DNA from 2 places in the Streptomyces rubradiris genome. Region 1 is predicted to be linked to the other one. Evidence: riboswitches for the same ligand, from Rfam matches in the RefSeq annotation. Region 1 holds a riboswitch; the other holds the start of a gene.
The links. A riboswitch is a leader RNA that binds a small molecule or an ion and turns the genes downstream of it on or off. The one in region 1 is predicted to bind glycine.

Region 1 (10,196 bases):
GAGATCGACAGGCCCGTCTCCTTCGTCAGGCGCAGCAGCTCGTCACCCGTGCGGAACGGGTACTTCAGGACCGTGTCGTCCAGCACGATCCGGTCCGCGCCCACCGCGTCCTCGTCGACCACGAAACCGCCGCCGACCGAGTAGTACGTCTTCGTCACCAGCTCGGCGCCCGAGGCGTCGTACGCCCACAGGGTCATGCCGTTGGCGTGGTACGGCAGCGCCTTGCGGCGGTGCAGGACCAGATCGTCGTCGTAGGAGAACGGGATCTCGTGCTCGCCGAGCAGCGCTATCCGGCCCGCCTGCCGGATCTTCTCCACCCGCTCGTCGGCCGTCTCCACGTCCACCGTGCGCGGCGAGGCGCCCTCCAGGCCGAGCAGCACCGCCTTCGGGGTGCCGTGGCCGTGGCCGGTCGCGCCGAGCGACCCGTACAGCTCGCAGCGCAGGGCGGCGACGGAGCCGAGCAGGCCCTCGTTGCGCAGCCGGCGGGCGAACATGCGCGCCGCGCGCATCGGGCCGACCGTGTGGGAGCTGGACGGGCCGATGCCGATCGAGAACAGGTCGAAGACCGAGATGGCCACGGGGGACTCCTCAATACGGGGGTGGTGCGAAGGGGCGGTACAGGGGCGCGGGCACCGCGCACGCCGGTACTCCCAGTGTGCGCGGTGCCCCGCGAAACGTGACTTACTTGCTCAGACCCGGGTACAGCGGGTGCTTGTCGGCGAGCGCCTTGACGCGCGCCTTGAGCGCCTCGGCGTCGTACGACGGCTTCAGCGTCTCGGCGATCACGTCCGCGACCTCGGCGAAGTCCTCGGCCGTGAAACCGCGCGTGGCCAGCGCCGGGGTGCCGATGCGCAGCCCCGAGGTGACCATCGGCGGGCGCGGGTCGTTCGGGACGGCGTTGCGGTTGACCGTGATGCCGACCTCGTGCAGCCGGTCCTCGGCCTGCTGCCCGTCCAGCTCGCTCGCGCGCAGGTCCACCAGGATCAGGTGCACGTCCGTGCCGCCGGACAGCACGTTCACCCCGGCCTCGCGCACATCGGCCGCGGTCAGCCGCTCGGCGAGGATGCGGGCGCCCTCCACCGTACGGCGCTGGCGCTCCTTGAAGTCCTCGCCCGCCGCGACCTTGAAGGACACCGCCTTGGCCGCGATCACGTGCTCCAGCGGACCGCCCTGGAAGCCCGGGAAGACGGAGGAGTTCAGCTTCTTCGCGAAGTCCTTCTTCGCGAGGATGATGCCGCCGCGCGGGCCGCCGAGCGTCTTGTGGGTCGTGGAGGTGACCACGTCGGCGTACTCCACCGGGTTCGGGTGCAGACCGGCGGCGACCAGGCCGGCGAAGTGCGCCATGTCGACCCACAGGTACGCGCCGGTCTCGTCGGCGATCCGGCGGAACTGGGCGAAGTCCAGCTGCCGGGGGTACGCCGACCAGCCCGCGATGATCACCTTCGGGCGGTGCTCCTTGGCGAGCTTCTCCACCTCGGCCATGTCGACCAGGCCGGTCTCGGCGTCCACGTGGTAGGCGACCACGTTGAACTGCTTGCCGGAGAAGTTCAGCCGCATGCCGTGGGTGAGGTGGCCGCCGTGCGCCAGGTCCAGGCCGAGGATGGTGTCCCCGGGCTGGGCCAGCGCGAACAGGGCCGCCTGGTTCGCGGAGGCGCCGGAGTGGGGCTGCACATTGGCGTACTCGGCGCCGAACAGCTCCTTGACCCGGTCGATGGCGATCTGCTCGGCCACGTCGACGTGCTCGCAGCCGCCGTAGTAGCGACGGCCCGGGTAGCCCTCGGCGTACTTGTTGGTGAGGACCGAACCCTGCGCCTCCATCACCGCGAGCGGCGCGAAGTTCTCGGAGGCGATCATCTCCAGCGTCGACTGCTGGCGGCTCAGCTCGGCGTCGACCGCGGCGGCGATCTCCGGGTCCAGCTCGTGCAGGGGCGTGTTCAGGACAGTCATGGGGCTACGACTCCTCAGCCGGCGGTGAAGGCGGTGTACTCGTCGGCGGAGAGCAGCTCGGCCGGCTCCTCGGTGACGCGTACCTTGAACAGCCAGCCGCCCTCGAAGGGGGCCGAGTTCACCAGCGACGGGTCGTTGACGACGTCCTCGTTGACCTCGGTGACCTCACCGGTGACCGGCGAGTACAGGTCGGAGACCGACTTCGTGGACTCCAGCTCGCCGCAGGTCTCGCCCGCGGTCACCGTGGAGCCGGCCTCGGGGAGCTGGACGAAGACGACATCGCCGAGCGCGTTGGCCGCGTGCTCCGTGATGCCGACCGTCGAGACGCCGTCCTGGGCGTCCGACAGCCACTCGTGCTCCTTGCTGTAGCGCAGCTGCTGGGGGTTGCTCATGGCCTGAATTCTCCTGTACGCGCGGGAGTGGTGATGACGGGGGGACTGGGGAAACCGCTGGTGAGCGGGCGAATGTGCGCAGGCTCACGCGCCGCCCTCGGGCCGGGGTCCCGGGCCGGTGCGGGCGCGGGCGGCGGTTACTTCTGGCGCTTGTAGAACGGCAGCGCCACGACCTGGTACGGCTCGTGGGTGCCCCGGATGTCCACGCCGACGCCTTCGGTGCCCGGCGCGGCGTGCGCCGCGTCGACGTAGGCCATGGCGATCGGCTTGCCCAGGGTGGGGGAGGGGGCGCCCGAGGTGACCTCGCCGATCACCTCGCCGCCGGCCACCACGGCGTACCCGGCGCGCGGCACCCGGCGGCCCTCGGCGACCAGCCCGACCAGCACCCGGGGCGGGTTCTGCGCGGCCCGCCCGGCGGCCTCGGCCAGCGCCGCGCGGCCCACGAAGTCGCCCTCCTTGTCGAACTTGACCACGCGGCCCAGCCCGGCGTCGAAGGGGGTCAGGGAAGTGCTCAGCTCGTGCCCGTACAGCGGCATGCCCGCCTCCAGGCGCAGCGTGTCCCGGCAGGACAGCCCGCACGGGACCAGTCCGACGCCCTCGCCGGCCTCGGTGAGCGCCTGCCACAGCGCCACGGCGTGCTCCGGCTTCACGAACAGCTCGAAGCCGTCCTCGCCGGTGTACCCCGTACGGGCGATCAGCGCCGGGACGCCGGCGACCGTGCCGGGCAGCCCGGCGTAGTACTTCAGGCCGTCCAGGTCGGCGTCGGTGAGCGACTTCAGGATGCCGGGGGACTCGGGGCCCTGCACGGCGATCAGCGCGTAGGCGTCCCGGTCGTCGCGGACCTCGGCGGCGAAGCCGGCCGCGCGCTCGGTGAGGGCGTCCAGCACCACCTGGGCGTTGGAGGCGTTGGCCACGACCATGTACTCGGTCTCGGCCAGCCGGTAGACGATCAGGTCGTCCAGGATGCCGCCGTCGGCCTGGCAGATCATGGTGTAGCGGGCGCGGCCGACGCCGACCGAGGCGATGTTGCCGACCAGGGCGTGGTTCAGGAAGGCGGCGGCCTCGGCGCCGGTCACGGTGATCTCGCCCATGTGGGACAGGTCGAACAGACCGGCCCGGGTGCGCACGGCGAGGTGCTCGTCGCGCTCGGAGCCGTAGCGCAGGGGCATGTCCCAGCCGGCGAAGTCGGTCATCGTCGCGCCCAGCGAGCGGTGCACGGCGTCGAGCGCGGTATGACGGAGTTCGGTACTGCTCATCGGTCGGTCGTCTCCCAGGGCAAAGGACGGGCGAGGAACGTTCCTCCCCATCTGTCATCGGAACCTGAGAGGTTCGCCGCCACCGCCACGGGGACGATCACGGCTTGCACCTTGGGTGGAGCCGCCGGCGGCGGCGGCCCGCTTTTCAGATGTGCCTCGCCCGCGCGGTAACGGGGCCTGAGAGATTCAAGGGAGGGACTTGCTCCTTCGGCGCCCCAGGCGGCCCCGAGGGGGCCCGGGGACTCTCCCGCGCGGATTCAAACGGCCGGTATGCAGTTGGCGGGCTCATCATTGCACGCCACACCCCGGCCATCCAGAGCGTGCCGCTTGTGACCGACCTGTGGCCGTAAGCACACGAACCGCCGACCGTTCTCCATTACCTTCCCTTTACAGAGAACGGGCATGGGACCGATCGAGCCCTCGGGAGGACGATCACGGTGAACAGGACCTCGGCCTACGCCGCCCACGCCGGCCTCGCGGTGCCGGGACAGCCCGCCGCGGCGGTCCGCGAACGCGGCGCGGACCGCCCCGCGCCGGTCGTCCGCGACCTGCGCGACCGGGCCGGCCGCAGCCCGCACGCCCTGCTCTTCGGCCCCCGTGACCTGGTGGTCGTCACCGGCTTGCCCGGCAGTGGCAAGTCCACCCTGATGCGCCGCGCGGTCACCGGCGGCCGCGTCGACTCCCAGGACACCCGGGACCGCTGGCAGGCCCGCGTCCCCGGCTTCCTGCCGTACGCGCTCTACCGCCCCCTGGTCCGCCTCGCCCACTACGCCGGACTGTGCAGGGCCCTGCGCACCGGGGAGGGGCTTGTCGTGCACGACTGCGGCACCCAGCCGTGGGTGCGCGCCTGGCTGGCCCGCGCGGCCCGGCGCCGGGGCGGCACCCTGCACCTGCTCCTCCTCGACGTCAGCCCCGAGACCGCCCGGCAGGGCCAGCGCGAGCGCGGCCGGGGCGTCTCCCGCTACGCCTTCCGCCGCCACCGCCGCGCCACCGCCCGGCTGCTGCGCGCGGTGGAGAAGGGGCGGCTGCCGGGCGGCTGCGGTGCGGCGGTGCTGCTGGACCGGGACGCGGCGGACGTCCTCGCCCGCGTCGGCTTCACGCGGTGAGGCACTGTCAGCGCCACCCGCTAGCCTTCATGGTCACAGCAGTGGTTCCCAGCAGGCGGTAGGCACATGGACTTCCCGGCGGACTTCCCGGCACAGGCGCACCCGCACCCGCACGGCGGTTGGCCCGGCAACGAGCTGGAGGAGGTGTTGTCGGCCTCCCTCGGCATCCCCGCGGCGGGCGGCCGGATCGTCGAGGTCCTCGGCCGCAGCTTCCTGTGGATCCCGCTGCCGAACGGCGGGGGCCCGGACAGCGGCCCGCTGGACCTGCCGACGCTCGACATCGACGGCCAGGCGTACGTCCCGGTGTTCAGCTCCGAGGAACAGCTGCGCCAGGTGGCCGGCTCCCACATGTCGTACACCATCGCCCCGGCGGTGGAGTTCGCCCGCGGCCTGCCCCCGCAGGTGGGCATCGCCGTCAATCCCGAGGGCGTGGTCGGCATACCGCTGCCGCCCCAGGCCGTGGCCGAGCTGTGCCGGGTGGGCCGCACCCCGCTCGACGGCCCGGGCACCGGCGGCCGGGTGCGCCTCTTCGAGCCCGACTGGCAGGACGACCCGGTGGACTTCCTCGCCGCCGCCTCCGCCGAGTTCGCCGGGACCGGCGTGGTCCTCACCGCCCGCCGCTGCCTGGCCGCCGTCGAGACGGCCGACCCGGCGATGTTCGTGGGCGTCGAACTCTCCCAGTGGGAAGGCGACCTGCGCGCCCTCCCCCTCCAGGCCCTCGGCAAGGCCCTGGCCGAGGTCCCCGTCAAATGGCCGGTCAACCTGGTCCTGCTGGATGTAACGGACGACCCGGTGGCGACCTGGCTGAAGGCGAACGTCCGCCCGTTCTACACATCCGCCCACTGAACCGAGCCCCAAAGGGGCGCGGGGCTGTGTCCGATATGCGGCTCCGCCGCGGGGCGCGACAAGCCACAACGCACCCGCACACGCGTACGAACGCCAAGGTCCCGAGCTACTAGGCGCATAAGCTGTGCTCAAACGCCGGGTCACCAAAAAGAAGGGGCACACCAGGTGAGCGCGAGCCACAGCGGCAGCGTCGAGCACATGCTGCGCCAGGTCACGCCCGGACGCTACGACGCCTACGAGTCCTTGCTGCGCGCCCTCGCCACCCCCACCTCCGGCCAGGTCTTCATGCTCCTGTGGCACGGCCAGGCCGGCGCCCCGGACGCCCAGTACGGGACCATGGAGGTGGACGGCTTCCCCTACGCCCCCTGCGTGACCTCCGCCCAGGAGCTGTCGGCCAGCGGCTGGAACCGCTCCTACGAGGTGGCCGACGGCCTGGACGTGGCCCGCACCCTCTACCCCGACCACTACGGCCTCTGGCTCAACCCGCACGCGCCCGGCGGCGGCGTCGGCATCCCCTGGCCGGACCTGCGCCGCATCGCCACCGGTCTGGACCGCCAGCCCGCCGGCCCGTTGCGGCTGTCCGAACCCGGTATCGAGATCCCGCAGTTCTACGCCCTGCTCGCGCAGAACGCGCACCGCACCCCCGCGCTGCGCTCGCTGCGCCGCGCCTGGGTGCAGCCCGCGCTCGGGGCGCCCTACCTCGCCATCGGCCTGGACGTGTACGACACCTCGCCCGCCGCGGTCGACTCGGTGCGCGCCATGATGCAGCAGTCCATCGGCGCGGTCCCGGAGGGCCTGCCGGTCTCGACGGTCGCCATGACCGACGACCACGACCCGGTGGTGATGTGGATGCGGGCCAACGCGCGCCCCTTCTACGACCGTGAGGCGCACGCCCCGGTGCCCCCGCAGCAGCCCCCGCTCCAGGTGCCGGCCCCGCCGCAGGCGCCGGCCGGCGGCTACGGCTACCCGCCGGCGCGCAGCGGCTACTGAGCAACGAGGCGTGGTGGCAGGTTTGTTGACCGGCCCGCACAATGCACGGGAGCGGGACGCTTCTGCGCGCGTAGACATCGGTCGTACCTCCCGAACCGCGTAGATTCGCCGATCTGCCCCAACTGGCCCGCGTCCGAGGGCCGTTACCCACTGTTCGGATAACGGAATCCCCCGCACTGCATCACGGTTGCGCATACTTTCGCCGTCAGCTCTGGCGGGTGATCACAACGACGCTGAAGACTCGCGACTCAGACACGAGGCCGAGGCCACGTGTTCGATGGCAAGTCGACAAAGCCGCAATCCGCGGCAGGCGCAGGCCGGTCACCACCGGCGAGAGGGGTCGCTCACCGTGACCGCACCGATCGAGACCACCGGGGCGGCAGCCGAGACGCAGCCGGAGGCTGTGCTGGAGGGTGCCGGTAAGGGGCAGATCGAGGGTCGTTCCCTGGGCCAGATCGCCTGGTCCCGGTTCAAGAAGGACAAGGCCGCCGTCGCCGGCGGCGTCATCGTGATCCTGCTGATCCTCCTCGCCGTCCTCTCGCGCCCCATCCAGGCCCTGTTCGGCCTCGACCCCAACGCCTTCAACCAGGACCTGATCACCCCGGACACCTCGCTGCCCACGGGCAGTTGGGGCGGCATGAGCGCGGACCACCCGCTCGGCGTGGACCCGAAGTTCGGCCGGGACATCGCCACCCGCATCCTGGAGGGCTCCTGGGTGTCGCTGGTGGTCGCCTTCGGTGCCACCGTCCTGTCCAACGTCATCGGCGCGATCATGGGTGTCATCGCGGGCTACTACGGCGGCCGGGTGGACTCGATCATCAGCCGGCTGATGGACACCTTCCTCGCCTTCCCCCTCCTGCTCTTCGCGATCGCCATCTCCGCCACCCTCCAGGGCGGCGCGTTCGGCCTCAACGGCCTGCCGCTCCACCTGAGCGTGCTCATCTTCGTCATCGGCTTCTTCAACTGGCCGTATCTGGGCCGGATCGTGCGCGGCCAGACCCTCGCACTGCGCGAGCGCGAGTTCGTCGACGCGGCCCGGGGCATGGGCGCCAAGGCGCCGTACATCCTCTTCCGGGAACTGATGCCGAACCTGGTCGGCCCGATCATCGTCTACTCGACGCTGCTGATCCCGACCAACATCATCTTCGAGGCGTCGCTGAGCTTCCTCGGCGTCGGCATCCAGCCCCCGCAGGCGTCCTGGGGCGGCATGCTCCGCGAGGCGGTCACCTACTACCAGGTCGACCCCCAGTACATGATCGTCCCCGGCCTGGCCATCTTCGTCACCGTGCTGGCGTTCAACCTGCTCGGTGACGGTCTCCGCGACGCTCTCGACCCGCGCAGCCGCTGACGCCTGCCGCGGAGAGCCCGACAAGTTTTCAATCAATGGAGGGGAAAGCGCCCATCATGCGAAGGTCAGCGCTGGCCGCTATCGCGGCCATCGGCTCCGCCAGCCTGCTTCTTGCGGGTTGCAGCAAGGCCGATGACAACACCAACGAGAACGGCACCAAGTCGGCCGGGGCCAACGCCGCGACCAAGGGCGTCGTGAACGCGTCGGACAAGAAGGGTGGCACCGTCACCTACGAGATGTCCGACGTCCCGGACTCCTTCGACCCGGGCAACACGTACTACGCGTACATGTACAACCTCAGCCGGCTGTACGCCCGTCCGCTGATGACCTTCAAGCCGGGCCCCGGCGACGAGGGCAACACCCTGGTCCCGGACCTCGCGGCGACCAAGGGCCAGCCGAGCGACGGCGGCAAGACCTGGACGTACAAGCTGCGTCCGGGCCTGGAGTACGAGGACGGCACGCCGATCACCTCGAAGGACGTCAAGTACGCCGTCGAGCGCTCCAACTTCGCGCGTGACGTGCTCTCCCTCGGCCCGAACTACTTCCAGCAGTTCATGGCCGACGGCGACAAGTACAAGGGCCCGTACAAGGACAAGAGCGACAAGGGTCTGTCCTCCATCGAGACCCCGGACGACACCACGATCGTCTTCCACCTGAAGCAGGCCTTCCAGGAGTTCGACTACCTGGTCGCCACGCCGCAGACGGCTCCGGTGCCGAAGGCGAAGGACACCGGCGTCGACTACGTCAAGCACATCGTGTCCTCCGGCTCGTACAAGTTCCAGAGCTACGAGGACGGCAAGCAGGCCGTGCTCGTGCGCAACGAGAACTGGGACCCGAAGACCGACCCGCTGCGCAAGCAGCTCCCGGACAAGATCGTCGTCAAGCTGAAGGTCAACCCGGAGACCATCGACCAGGACGTCATGGCGGGCAACGCCATCGACCTGGTCGGCACCGGTGTCCAGGCCTCCACCCAGGCCGAGGTGCTGACCGACCCCGCCAAGAAGGCCAACACGGACAACACCTACGGTGGCCGTTCCGTCTACCTGGCGATCAACACCAAGCTGAAGCCGTTCGACAAGCCCGAGTGCCGCAAGGCCGTGCAGTACGCCATCGACAAGGTCTCGGTGCAGACCGCCGAGGGCGGCCCGGTCCGCGGTGAGATCGCCTCCACCGTCCTGCCCCCGGACATCCCGGGCTACGCCAAGGCCGACGCCTACGCCACCAAGGACAACAAGGGCGACATCGCCAAGGCCAAGGACCTGCTGAAGGACTGCGGCCAGACCTCGATCTCCACCAACATCACGGCCCGTTCGGACCGTCCGCAGGAGATCGACGCCGCCACGGCGATCATCAACTCGCTGAAGAAGGTCGGCATCAACGCCAGCCTCAAGCAGTACCCGTCGGGCAAGTACTTCACCGACTACGCGGGTGTGCCGAAGTTCATCCAGAAGCAGAACATCGGCCTGATGATGATGCAGTGGGGCGCCGACTGGCCCTCCGGCTACGGCTTCCTCCAGCAGATCCTGAACGGCAAGGCGATCAGCCAGTCCGGCAACACCAACCTGTCGCTGTACGACAGCAAGGAAGTCAACGACCTGCTGGGCAAGGCGATCGGCACCCAGGACACCGGCGAGCGCAACAGCCTCTACACCCAGATCGACAAGAAGACCATGGACGACGCCGTCCTCGTCCCGCTGACCTACTTCAAGGTCCTGCTGGGCCGTCCGCAGAACTACACCAACCTGGTTTCCACGGCGGCCTTCAGCGGTCAGTACGACTACCTCAACATCGGCGTCGCGTCGAAGTAGCAGCCCCGGAAGGCAGGTGAAGGCATTGGTGCCCGTGGGCCTCCCGGCCCGCGGGCACCAGCGCCGGCCCCCGTGATCTCGTACATCCTCCGCCGGACGTTCGCGGCAGTGATCCTGCTGCTGGTCGTCTCCGCGGTCACCTTCGCCATCTTCTTCCTGCTGCCGCGACTCGCCGGCCAGACGGCGGACCAGCTGGCACAGCAGTACATCGGCAAGAGCCCGTCGAAGGCGGACATCGCCGCGGTCAAGCACAACCTCGGTCTGGACCAGCCCGTCTACGTCCAGTACTGGCACTTCATCAAGGGGATCGTGGCCGGCGCCACGTACGACCTCGGCCCGACCACGGTGCGCTGCGACGCGCCGTGCTTCGGCTACTCCTTCAAGAACCACCAGGCGGTCTGGCCGGAGCTGACCTCCCGCATCCCGGTCACGGCCTCGCTGGCCGCGGGTGCCGCCGTGCTGTGGCTCCTGTCGGGTGTGGTGGTCGGCGTGATCTCCGCGCT
Region 2 (10,196 bases), on a different contig from region 1:
GTGCCGGAGCCGCCGCCGCGCTGGCCCTGAGCGCCTGTTCCTCCTCATCGGACTCATCGGACTCGTCCGGGGAGTCCGGCTCCACGGGCGCGTCGGCTTCCCCGAAGCTGTCCGGCACGGTCACCGTGTTCGCCGCCGCCTCCCTGAAGGAGGGCTTCACGACCCTGGGCGAGGAGTTCGAGCACCGGCACCCCGGGACCAAGGTCAGCTTCAGCTTCGGCGGCAGCGACACCCTTGCCGCGAGCATCACCGGCGGCGCCCCCGCCGACGTCTTCGCCGCCGCCAGCGCCAAGACGATGAAGACCGTGACGGACGCGGGAGCGGCGTCCGGCACCCCGGTCACCTTCGTGCGCAACCAGCTGGAGATCGCCACCCGGCCGGGCAACCCCGCGAAGGTGTCCTCCCTGAAGGACCTCACCAAGTCCGGGCTGAAGGTCGTCCTGTGCGACAAGACCGTGCCCTGCGGCTCCGCCGCGCGCAAGGCCCTGGACGCCGCCAAGGTCAAGCTCACCCCGGTCTCCTACGAGCAGGACGTCAAGAGCGCCCTGAACAAGGTGGAACTGGACGAGGCGGACGCCGCGGTCGTCTACAAGACCGATGTGAAGGCCGCGAAGGGCAAGGTGCAGGGCGTGGAGTTCCCCGAGTCCGCCGGCGCCGTCAACGACTACCCGATCACCGTGCTGAAGAACGGGCGGAACGCCGAGGCGGCCCAGGCGTTCATCGCCCTCGTGCGGTCCGCCGACGGCCAGAAGGTGCTGGGCGAGGCCGGGTTCCTCAAGCCGTGACCTCGCCCGACAAGCCCGGCGTCGCGGCCGGCCGCCGCACGGGCCGGCCGCGACGCCGCCGCGCCGGCGCGGGGGGCCGCCGCGGGGTGCCGTTGCCGCTGCTGCTGCCGGGCCTGCTGGCGCTGGCGTTCCTGCTGCTGCCGCTGCTCGCGCTGCTCGTCCGCGCGCCCTGGCGCTCCTTGCCGGATCAGCTGGGCAGCACCGAGGTGTGGCAGGCGCTCCAGCTGTCGCTGATCAGTGCCACCGCGGCGACCGCCGTGAGCCTCGTCCTCGGCGTGCCGCTGGCCTGGCTGCTGGCCCGTACGGACTTCCCCGGCCGTGGCCTGGTACGGGCCCTGGTCACCCTGCCGCTGGTGCTGCCGCCGGTCGTCGGCGGTGTGGCGCTGCTGCTGGCCCTGGGCCGCAACGGGGTCGTCGGGCGGTGGCTGGACGCGTGGTTCGGGGTCACGCTGCCGTTCACCACCACCGGGGTCGTGATCGCGGAGGCGTTCGTGGCGATGCCGTTCCTGGTGATCAGCGTCGAGGGCACCCTGCGCGCCGCCGACCCGCGCTACGAGGAGGCGGCCACCACGCTCGGCGCGTCCCGCTTCACCGCGTTCCGCCGGGTCACGCTGCCGCTGATCGCGCCCGGCATCGCGGCCGGCGCGGTGCTGGCCTGGGCGCGGGCGCTCGGCGAGTTCGGCGCGACGATCACCTTCGCGGGCAACTTCCCCGGCCGCACGCAGACCATGCCCCTCTCGGTCTACCTCGCCCTCCAGAACGACCCGGAGGCCGCCATCGCCCTCAGCCTCGTGCTGCTCACCGTGTCGATCGCGGTCCTGGCAGCCCTCAGGGACCGCTGGATGACAACCCCATGACCCACACCGACCCCCACCCCGACAAGCAACCCGCCAACAGCGCCACTCCCGCCCCGCCCGAGCCCGCACGCCCATCCGGACCCGCACCGGCCGATGTCGCTCCGCCCCCGGCCGCCGGCCTCGACGCCCGCCTCGTGGTCGACCGCCCCGGCTTCCGTCTGGACATCACCCTGACGGCCGCCCCCGGCGAGGTCGTGGCACTCCTCGGCCCCAACGGCGCCGGCAAGACCACCGCCCTGCGCGCCCTCGCGGGCCTCGCCCCGCTCACGGACGGCCACCTGCACCTGGACGGCACCCCCCTGGAGCACACGCCCCCCGAGTCCCGTCCGGTCGGTGTCGTCTTCCAGGACTACCTGCTCTTCCCCCACCTGTCCGCCCTGGACAACGTCGCCTTCGGCCCCCGCTGCCAGGGCGTGGGCAAGGCCGAGGCCCGCACCCAGGCGGCGGCCTGGCTGGACCGCATGGGCCTCGCCGACCACGCGGCCACCAAGCCACGCCGGCTGTCCGGCGGCCAGGCCCAGCGCGTGGCCCTCGCCCGCGCCCTCGCCACCCGCCCCCGCCTGCTGCTCCTGGACGAGCCGCTGGCGGCCCTGGACGCCCGTACCCGCCTGGAGGTCCGCGCCGGGCTCCGCCGCCATCTGGCCGAGTTCGAGGCGGTCTCCGTACTGGTCACGCACGACCCGCTGGACGCCATGGTGCTCGCGGACCGCCTGGTGGTCGTGGAGCACGGCCGGGTCGTACAGCAGGGCGCCCCCGCCGACATCGCCCGGCACCCGCGCACCGACTACATCGCCCGGCTCGTCGGCCTCAACCTCTACCGGGGACAGGCCGCGGGGCACACCGTACGGCTCGACGCCGGGCCGGCGGTCACGACGACGGAGGAGCTGTCCGGGCCGGCCTTCGTGGCGTTTCCGCCGTCCGCCGTGACCCTGTTCCGGGACCGGCCCTCCGGCGTGAGCGCCCGCAACCTGTGGCGCTGCGAGGTCAGCGGCCTGGAGACGCACGGCGACCGGATCCGCGCCGACCTCACCGGCGAACTCCCGCTCGCCGCGGACCTGACGACGGTGGCCGCCGCCGAACTGGACCTGCGCCCCGGTACACCGGTCTGGGCGACGGTGAAGGCGACCCAGACCCACGCATACCCGGCCTGACCGGACCCGCGCCCTACGGTGGGTGCCCATGACCCTGAGCATCCGCAACCAGCTGCCCGGCACCGTCACCGAGGTCCACGCAGGCCAGGTCATGGCCACCGTCGAGGTCCGGCTGGACGGCGGCCCGCACCTGCTGGCCGCCATCACCCTGGAGGCCGCCGAGCAGCTCTCCCTCGCGCCCGGCCGGCCCGTGCACGCCCTGGTCAAGTCCACCGAGGTCGCCCTCGCCGCACGCCAGGCCGAGGGGCTGTCCATCCGCAACCGGTTCCCCGGCACCGTCACCGAGGTCCGCCCGGGCGAGGTCATGGCCTCCGTGAAGATCGCCACGGCCGTCGGCGAACTCACCGCCGTCATCACCACGGACGCGGTCGCCGACCTCGGCCTCTTCGTGGGCTCGGAGGTCATCGCCCTGATCAAGGCGACCGAGGTCGCACTGTCGGCCCCTTAGACATCGTTTCAGCGGCGGAAGAGGCCCCGCCCGGTGGAACCTGGCGTTCCGGGCGGGGCCTCTCAAGCAGCGGTTCGCTCAGTCCTCGTAAGCGTCCAGCGGCGGGCAGGAGCACACCAGGTTGCGGTCGCCGAAGGCCTGGTCGATGCGGCGCACCGGCGGCCAGTACTTGTCGGCGGCCGAGCCGCCGGCCGGGAAGACGGCCTGCTCACGGCTGTAGGCGTGCGCCCACTCGCCGCCGAGCGCCGCCGCGGTGTGCGGGGCGTTCCGCAGCGGGTTGTCCTCCGCGGGCCACTCGCCCGAGCCGACCTTCTCGATCTCCGCGCGGATGGCGATCATCGCGTCGCAGAAACGGTCCAGCTCGGTGATGTCCTCCGACTCGGTCGGCTCGATCATCAGCGTGCCGGCCACCGGGAAGGACATGGTCGGCGCGTGGAAGCCGTAGTCGATCAGGCGCTTGGCGACATCGTCCACGCTCACGCCGGTCGCCTTGGTGATCGGGCGCAGGTCGATGATGCACTCGTGCGCGACCAGGCCGCCGGGGCCGGTGTAGAGCACCGGGTAGTGCGGCTCCAGGCGCTTGGCGATGTAGTTCGCCGACAGCACGGCCACCTGGGTGGCCCGCTTCAGGCCCTCGCCGCCCATCAGCCGGACGTACGCCCAGGAGATGGGCAGGATGCCCGCGCTGCCCCACGGGGCCGCCGAGATCGGGCCCACGCCCGTCTCCGGGCCGGCCTCCGGCTGGAGCGGGTGGTTCGGCAGGTACGGCGCGAGGTGCGACCGGACCGCGACCGGGCCGACGCCCGGACCGCCGCCGCCGTGCGGGATGCAGAAGGTCTTGTGCAGGTTCAGGTGGGAGACGTCACCGCCGAAGTGGCCCGGCTTGGCGAGGCCGACGAGCGCGTTGAGGTTGGCGCCGTCGACGTACACCTGACCGCCGGCCTCGTGGACCTGGGCGCAGATGTCGGCGACGTGCTCCTCGAACACGCCGTGCGTGGACGGGTAGGTGATCATCAGCACGGCCAGCTCGTCGCGGTGCTGCTCGATCTTGGCGCGCAGGTCCTCGACGTCGATCTCGCCGTCCTCGGCGGTCTTGACGACGACGACCTTCATGCCGGCCATCACGGCGCTGGCGGCGTTGGTGCCGTGCGCGGAGGACGGGATCAGGCAGACGGTGCGCCGGTCGTCGCCGTTGGCGCGGTGGTAGCCGCGGACGGCGAGCAGACCGGCCAGCTCGCCCTGGGAGCCGGCGTTCGGCTGGAGGGAGACCTTGTCGTAGCCGGTGACCTCGGCGAGACGGTCCTCCAGCTCGCGGATGAGGGTGAGGTAGCCCTGCGCCTGCTCGGCGGGCGCGAAGGGGTGCAGCTGCCCGAACTCGGGCCAGGTGACCGGCTCCATCTCCGTGGTCGCGTTGAGCTTCATGGTGCAGGAGCCCAGCGGGATCATGCCGCGGTCGAGCGCGTAGTCGCGGTCGGCGAGCCTGCGCAGGTAGCGCAGCATGGCGGTCTCGGAGCGGTGCTGGTGGAAGACCGGGTGGGTGAGGTAGTCGTCGGTGCGCAGCAGCGCCTCGGGCAGGGCGTCCTCGGCGGTCGCGTCCAGCGCCTCGATGTCGGCGTCGACGCCGAAGGCGGACCAGACAGCGTCCAGCCCGGCCCGGTCGGTGGTCTCGTCGCAGGCCATGGAGACGTGGTCGGCGTCGACCAGCCGCAGGTTGACGCCCTTGTCCCGGGCGGCGGCGGCGATCCCGGCGGCGTTGCCGGGCACGCGCGCGGTGACCGTGTCGAAGAAGGCGCCGTGGACGATCTCGACACCGGCGGCCTTCAGGCCCTCGGCGAGGAGGGTGGCGTAGCGGTGCGTGCGCCGCGCGATGGTCCTCAGGCCCTCGGGCCCGTGGTAGACGGCGTACATGCCGGCCATGACGGCGAGCAGCACCTGTGCGGTACAGATGTTGCTGGTGGCCTTCTCACGGCGGATGTGCTGCTCACGGGTCTGCAGTGCGAGCCGGTAGGCCTTGTGGCCGTCGGCGTCGACGGAGACGCCGACCAAGCGGCCGGGCAGGCTGCGCGCGAACTTCTCGTGTACGGCCATGTAGCCGGCGTGCGGACCGCCGAAGCCCATGGGCACGCCGAAGCGCTGGGTGGTGCCCACGGCGATGTCCGCGCCCAGCTCGCCCGGCGAGGTCAGCAGGGTCAGGGCGAGCAGGTCGGCGGCCACCGTCACCAGGGCGCCCAGCTCGTGCGCCTGGTCGATGACGGGCTTGAGGTCCCGTACGGCACCGGAGGCGCCCGGGTACTGGAGCAGCACGCCGTTGATCTCGCGCTCGGCGATCTCCGCCGGAATGCCTGCGGACAGGTCGGCGACGACGACCTCCACGCCGGTCGGCTCGGCGCGGGTCTCGATCACGGCGATGGTCTGCGGCAGCGTGTCCGCGTCGACCAGGAACAGGCCCTTCTTGTTCTTGCCCATACGCCGGGACAGGGCCATCGCCTCGGCGGCGGCCGTGCCCTCGTCCAGCAGGGAGGCGCCGGAGGTGGGCAGCCCGGTCAGCTCGGCGACCATCGTCTGGAAGTTCAGCAGGGCCTCCAGACGGCCCTGGGAGATCTCCGGCTGGTACGGCGTGTAGGCCGTGTACCAGGCGGGGTTCTCCATCACGTTGCGCAGGATGACGGGCGGGGTGAAGGTGCCGTAGTAGCCCAGGCCGATCATGGAGCGCAGGACCTGGTTGCGGTCGGCGAGCGAGCGCAGTTCGGCGAGCACCTCGGCCTCGGTGCGGGCGCCCGGCAGGTCCAGGGAGTCGGCGTTCTTGATCACATCCGGGACCGCGGCGGCGGTCAGCTCGTCCAGCGAGCCGTATCCGACCTGCGCGAGCATCTTGGCCCGCGCCTCCTGGTCGGGTCCGATGTGGCGCTGCTCGAACGGGGTGCCCGCTTCGAGTTCGGAGAGCGGAATGCGATGGGCGGTCATTGCGGAGGCCTCCTGGTCTGACGCGACCTGCGAGGGGCACCCCGGCGCGGGTACCCCGACGGCCTCCCCCTCTGTCATCTGCACCTGAGAGCTTCACCGGACGCCCGCGGGCGCCGGCTTTCACCGTCGGTGAGGGCAGGAGCCGTCGACGCCCGCCCTGCTTTCCAGAGTGACCTCGTCCGTGCGGTACGTGAGCCTGAGAGATTCCGGGGAGGAGTTGCTCCTTCGGCGCCCCCGAGGTGGTCGGAGGACTCTCCCGCGCGGGGTCAGCAGCCGCTGTCAGCCTACCAGCGAGGTCAATGGGGCAGCCTTCGAGTGGCCGCCTCCTCCAATGTGCTCTTTCGTAGTGCTTACGGATGAGTTGCGACCACGTGGAGGGAGAGGGACCGTGCAGACCGACATCGATCCGCGCAGCCTGATCGGCCGCAAGGCGTTCGACCGCAAGGGCACCAAGATCGGCACCATCGACGAGGTGTACCTGGACGACGCGACCGGCGTGCCCGAGTGGGCGGCCATACGCACCGGCCTGTTCTCCCGGGACGCCTTCGTGCCCCTGGAACCCAGCGAACTCGTCGACGGCACCCTGCGCGTCCCCTACGACCGCGCCCTGATCAAGGACGCCCCCGGCTTCGGCGTGGGCCGCCACCTCTCTCCCGAGCAGGAACTCCAGCTCTACCACCACTACGGTCTCGACACGGCCTCCCCTCCCCCGCTCCCGGACCACGACTTCGGCAGACTGGCGGGCTCGGAGGAAACCTGACCCCCCGGCCCCTCCCACCCACGCCCCTCCTCCCTATCCCGAGCACCTTGCCGAGCCCGGTCCGCTCCCAGCACGGGGCGCCTCCCCCGATCACCGCTCTCTCCTGGGACGCGGCCCTTTTCGAGCGCACGGACGCCGTCAGGGGCACGGCCGTCCTCGGGGGCGGGGGACTCGCCGAGGACCCGGACCCCATTCAGGGCAAGGGACTCGTCCTGCCCGCCGGAGTCTTCCCGGTCCCGGGACCCCTCCCGGCCCCGGGACTCCTCCCGGCCCCGGCACTCTTCCGGGGTCCGGGGCGGAGCCCCGTGTCGGCCGCTGTCGGGCGGGGTCCCGGGACGGGCGGGCGGGTGGGAAAGGGCCGCGACCAACGGCAACGGATCCGCAGACGCCAGCGCGGGATCGTCGGCGAAAAACGTCCGCACACGCCCCGGTTCCGACTGAGGCGTCTCGAACCGTACCGTCACCCTCCCCAGCCCGCTCCCCTGCACCCAGCCGGGCCCGTACTCGGCGTGCCGCACATCCTGCCCGGCCCGCCAGTGCCGCTCCGCGGCTTCCGGCTGCTCCGCCTCCGCCTCGACGGCGGCCTCCTCCGGCTCCTCCACCACCCGCACCGGCATGGCCTGCGCGAACAGGTCCTCCTGGGTGTAGTCGGCGAGCCCGGACACCCCGACCCCGAGCAGCCGCACCCCGCCGGTGGTGTCCACGGAGTCCAGCAGCCGCGCCGCCGCCTCACGGATGACGGCGGGATCGTCCGTGGGCCCTCTGAGCGTCTCGGAACGAGTCAGGGTCGAGAAGTCGTACCGCCGCACCTTGAGCACGATGGTCCGCCCGGACAACCCGGCCCCGCGCAGCCGCCGCACACACCGGTCGGCCAGCCTCTGCACCTCCAGGCCGACCCGCACCCGGTCGTGGATGTCCACGTCGTACGTGTCCTCCACCGACACCGACTTGGCCTCCCGCTCGGCCACCACCGGCCGCTCGTCCCGGGCGTGCGCCATCGCGTACAACGCCTGCCCGTGCGCCCTGCCGAGCAGCCGGACCAGCTCGTCCTCGCCCGCCTCGGCCAGCTCCCGCACCGTGGTGATCCCGGCTCTGCGCAGATGGTCCCCGGTGGCCGGCCCGACCCCCGGGAGCGTCCGCACCGGCATGGGCGCCAGCATGTCCCGCTCGGTGCCCGGCTCGATCAGCACGAGTCCGTCGGGTTTGGCCTGCTCGGAGGCGATCTTCGCGAGCATCTTGGAGGCGGCGAGCCCCACCGAACCGGTGAGCCCGGTGACCGCGCGGATGTCCGCCCGCAGCTTCTCCCCGGCCCGGCGCGCCGACTCCTCGTCCCAGGCCGCTCCCCCGGCCTCCAGGTCCACGAACGCCTCGTCCAGGCTCAGCGGCTCCACCAGCGGCGACAGCTCCCGCAGCAGCGCCATCACCTGCTCGCTGATCGCCCGGTACAGGGTGAAGCGCGGCACCAGATAGGCGGCGTTGGGTGCCAGCCGACGCGCCTGCGCCATGGGCATCGCCGAGTGGACCCCGAACACCCGTGCCTCGTACGACGCGGTGGCCACCACACCACGCGGTCCGAGCCCGCCCACGACGACCGCCTTCCCGCGCAGGCTCGGCTTGGACGCCTGCTCCACCGCGGCGAAGAAGGCATCCATGTCGAGGTGCAGGATCGTGGGCGCGTTTCTCACATCTCCGATGCTGCACCACACCACTGACAACGCGGTGGCACAGGGACACCCCTCGGCGGAACCGGCCGGTGCGGGCCGCCCGGTCGCGACCGCCGGGCGCCTGAACGCGACGCGCCGACCGCCCGGACATGGGTGGATCGGACCGGCCCGTTACACGGACGCGTCAGACCGCCCGGTTGCGCCGCCGCGCCAGCTCGTCCGCGGGGTTGTGCCCGACGAGTGTCTCGCCGGTGTCGATGCGCTCACCGTGCAGCTGGGAGAGCGCGCTTTCCACGTCCCGCCACACCACACCGACGGCGATTCCGAAGATGCCCTGACCGCCCTGGAGCAGGGCGTGGACCTCGTCCGGCGAGGAGCACTCGTACACGGTGGCGCCGTCGCTCATCAGGGTCATCCGCTCCAGGTCACGGAAACCGCGTTCCCGGAGGTGCTGCACGGCCGTGCGGATGTTCTGCAAGGACACACCCGTGTCCAGAAAGCGCTTGACGATCTTCAGGACGACGACGTCCCGGAAGCTGTACAGCCGCTGAGTGCCCGACCCGTAGGCGGGCCGCACGCTGGGCTCGACCAGGCCGGTGCGGGCCCAGTAGTCCAGCTGTCGGTACGTGATGCCGGCGGCAGCGCAGGCCGTGGGCCCGCGATAGCCGATCTGCTCGGACGTCATGGACGCCACCCCTCCGCCGTTCGGCACCGCCGTCGGCAGCTGCGGAGCGTGCTCCACGGCGCCGCCGGGATGGGCATGTCCCCCGCCTGAGCGCAGCCGCGAACTCGGGGGCGGGTACGGACCGCTCTCCCCGAAACCGCGTCCCGGAGCACCCCCGACCGTACCGTCGCCGCTGGTTCTCACGCCGACCTCCGTCCTTGACCTGCCTTCTCGACGGTAGGCAGTCACCAGGGGTGCGTCAACGATCGCCACACTCGGCACGCCGAGTGATAATCACCCTAGGAGTGGTTTCCCGTGCCCCACCGCGGGGAAAGGCTAGCCGAATGCGCTCGCGGCGAGCCGTAGGACGCCCATTCCGCCGCGGACATGTGCCAGGGCGCCGGCCGCGCCGAAGCCATCGGCCTCGCCGGGCAGAACCCCTGGTCCGACGGGCCGGCCGGGCCGCTCACTGGCTGCTGGTGCCGAAGTCCTCGGGGGAGATCTGGTCCAGGAACTCCCGGAACTTCTCCACCTCGTCCTCCTGCTCGTCGGGAATGGCGATGCCCGCGTCGTCCAGCACCGTGTCACTGCCGTAGATCGGCGTACCGGTGCGCAGAGCCAGCGCTATGGCATCGGAGGGGCGGGCGCTGACCTCGACCCCACTGGCGAACACCAGCTCCGCGTAGAAGACACCTTCTCGCAGATCGGTGATGCGCACCTCGGTCAGCTCCTGGCCGACGGCCTCCAGCACGTCCTTGAACAGGTCGTGGGTCAGCGGTCGCGCGGGGGCCATGCCCTGCTGGGCGAAGGCGATCGCCGTCGCCTCCCCCGGCCCGATCCAGATGGGGAGATAGCGGTCGCCCCCCACTTCGCGCAGGAGCACGATCGGTTGGTTGGAGGGCA

Region 2: another riboswitch for glycine. It lies ahead of gcvP (aminomethyl-transferring glycine dehydrogenase); the one in region 1 lies ahead of gcvT (glycine cleavage system aminomethyltransferase GcvT).

The regions. Positions count from the first base shown of each region.
Region 1 covers NZ_BNEA01000015.1:2,568,915-2,579,110, reverse strand. The annotation lists gene Srubr_RS24495 (L-serine ammonia-lyase) at 1-578, opposite strand, end outside; gene glyA (serine hydroxymethyltransferase) at 682-1,947, opposite strand; gene gcvH (glycine cleavage system protein GcvH) at 1,962-2,339, opposite strand; gene gcvT (glycine cleavage system aminomethyltransferase GcvT) at 2,477-3,595, opposite strand; glycine riboswitch at 3,637-3,750, opposite strand; glycine riboswitch at 3,751-3,855, opposite strand; gene Srubr_RS24475 (AAA family ATPase) at 4,033-4,701, shown strand; gene Srubr_RS24470 (enhanced serine sensitivity protein SseB) at 4,768-5,547, shown strand; gene Srubr_RS24465 (enhanced serine sensitivity protein SseB C-terminal domain-containing protein) at 5,746-6,537, shown strand; gene Srubr_RS24460 (ABC transporter permease) at 6,887-7,885, shown strand; gene Srubr_RS24455 (ABC transporter substrate-binding protein) at 7,942-9,693, shown strand; gene Srubr_RS24450 (ABC transporter permease) at 9,766-10,196, shown strand, end outside.
Region 2 covers NZ_BNEA01000001.1:924,376-934,571, forward strand. The annotation lists gene modA (molybdate ABC transporter substrate-binding protein) at 1-785, shown strand, start outside; gene modB (molybdate ABC transporter permease subunit) at 782-1,642, shown strand; gene Srubr_RS04365 (ABC transporter ATP-binding protein) at 1,639-2,793, shown strand; gene Srubr_RS04370 (TOBE domain-containing protein) at 2,822-3,241, shown strand; gene gcvP (aminomethyl-transferring glycine dehydrogenase) at 3,320-6,205, opposite strand; glycine riboswitch at 6,380-6,474, opposite strand; gene Srubr_RS04380 (PRC-barrel domain-containing protein) at 6,594-6,965, shown strand; partial or broken gene Srubr_RS04385 (DNA polymerase IV) at 7,286-8,650, opposite strand; gene Srubr_RS04390 (MerR family transcriptional regulator) at 8,814-9,497, opposite strand; gene Srubr_RS04395 (bifunctional nuclease family protein) at 9,760-10,196, opposite strand, start outside.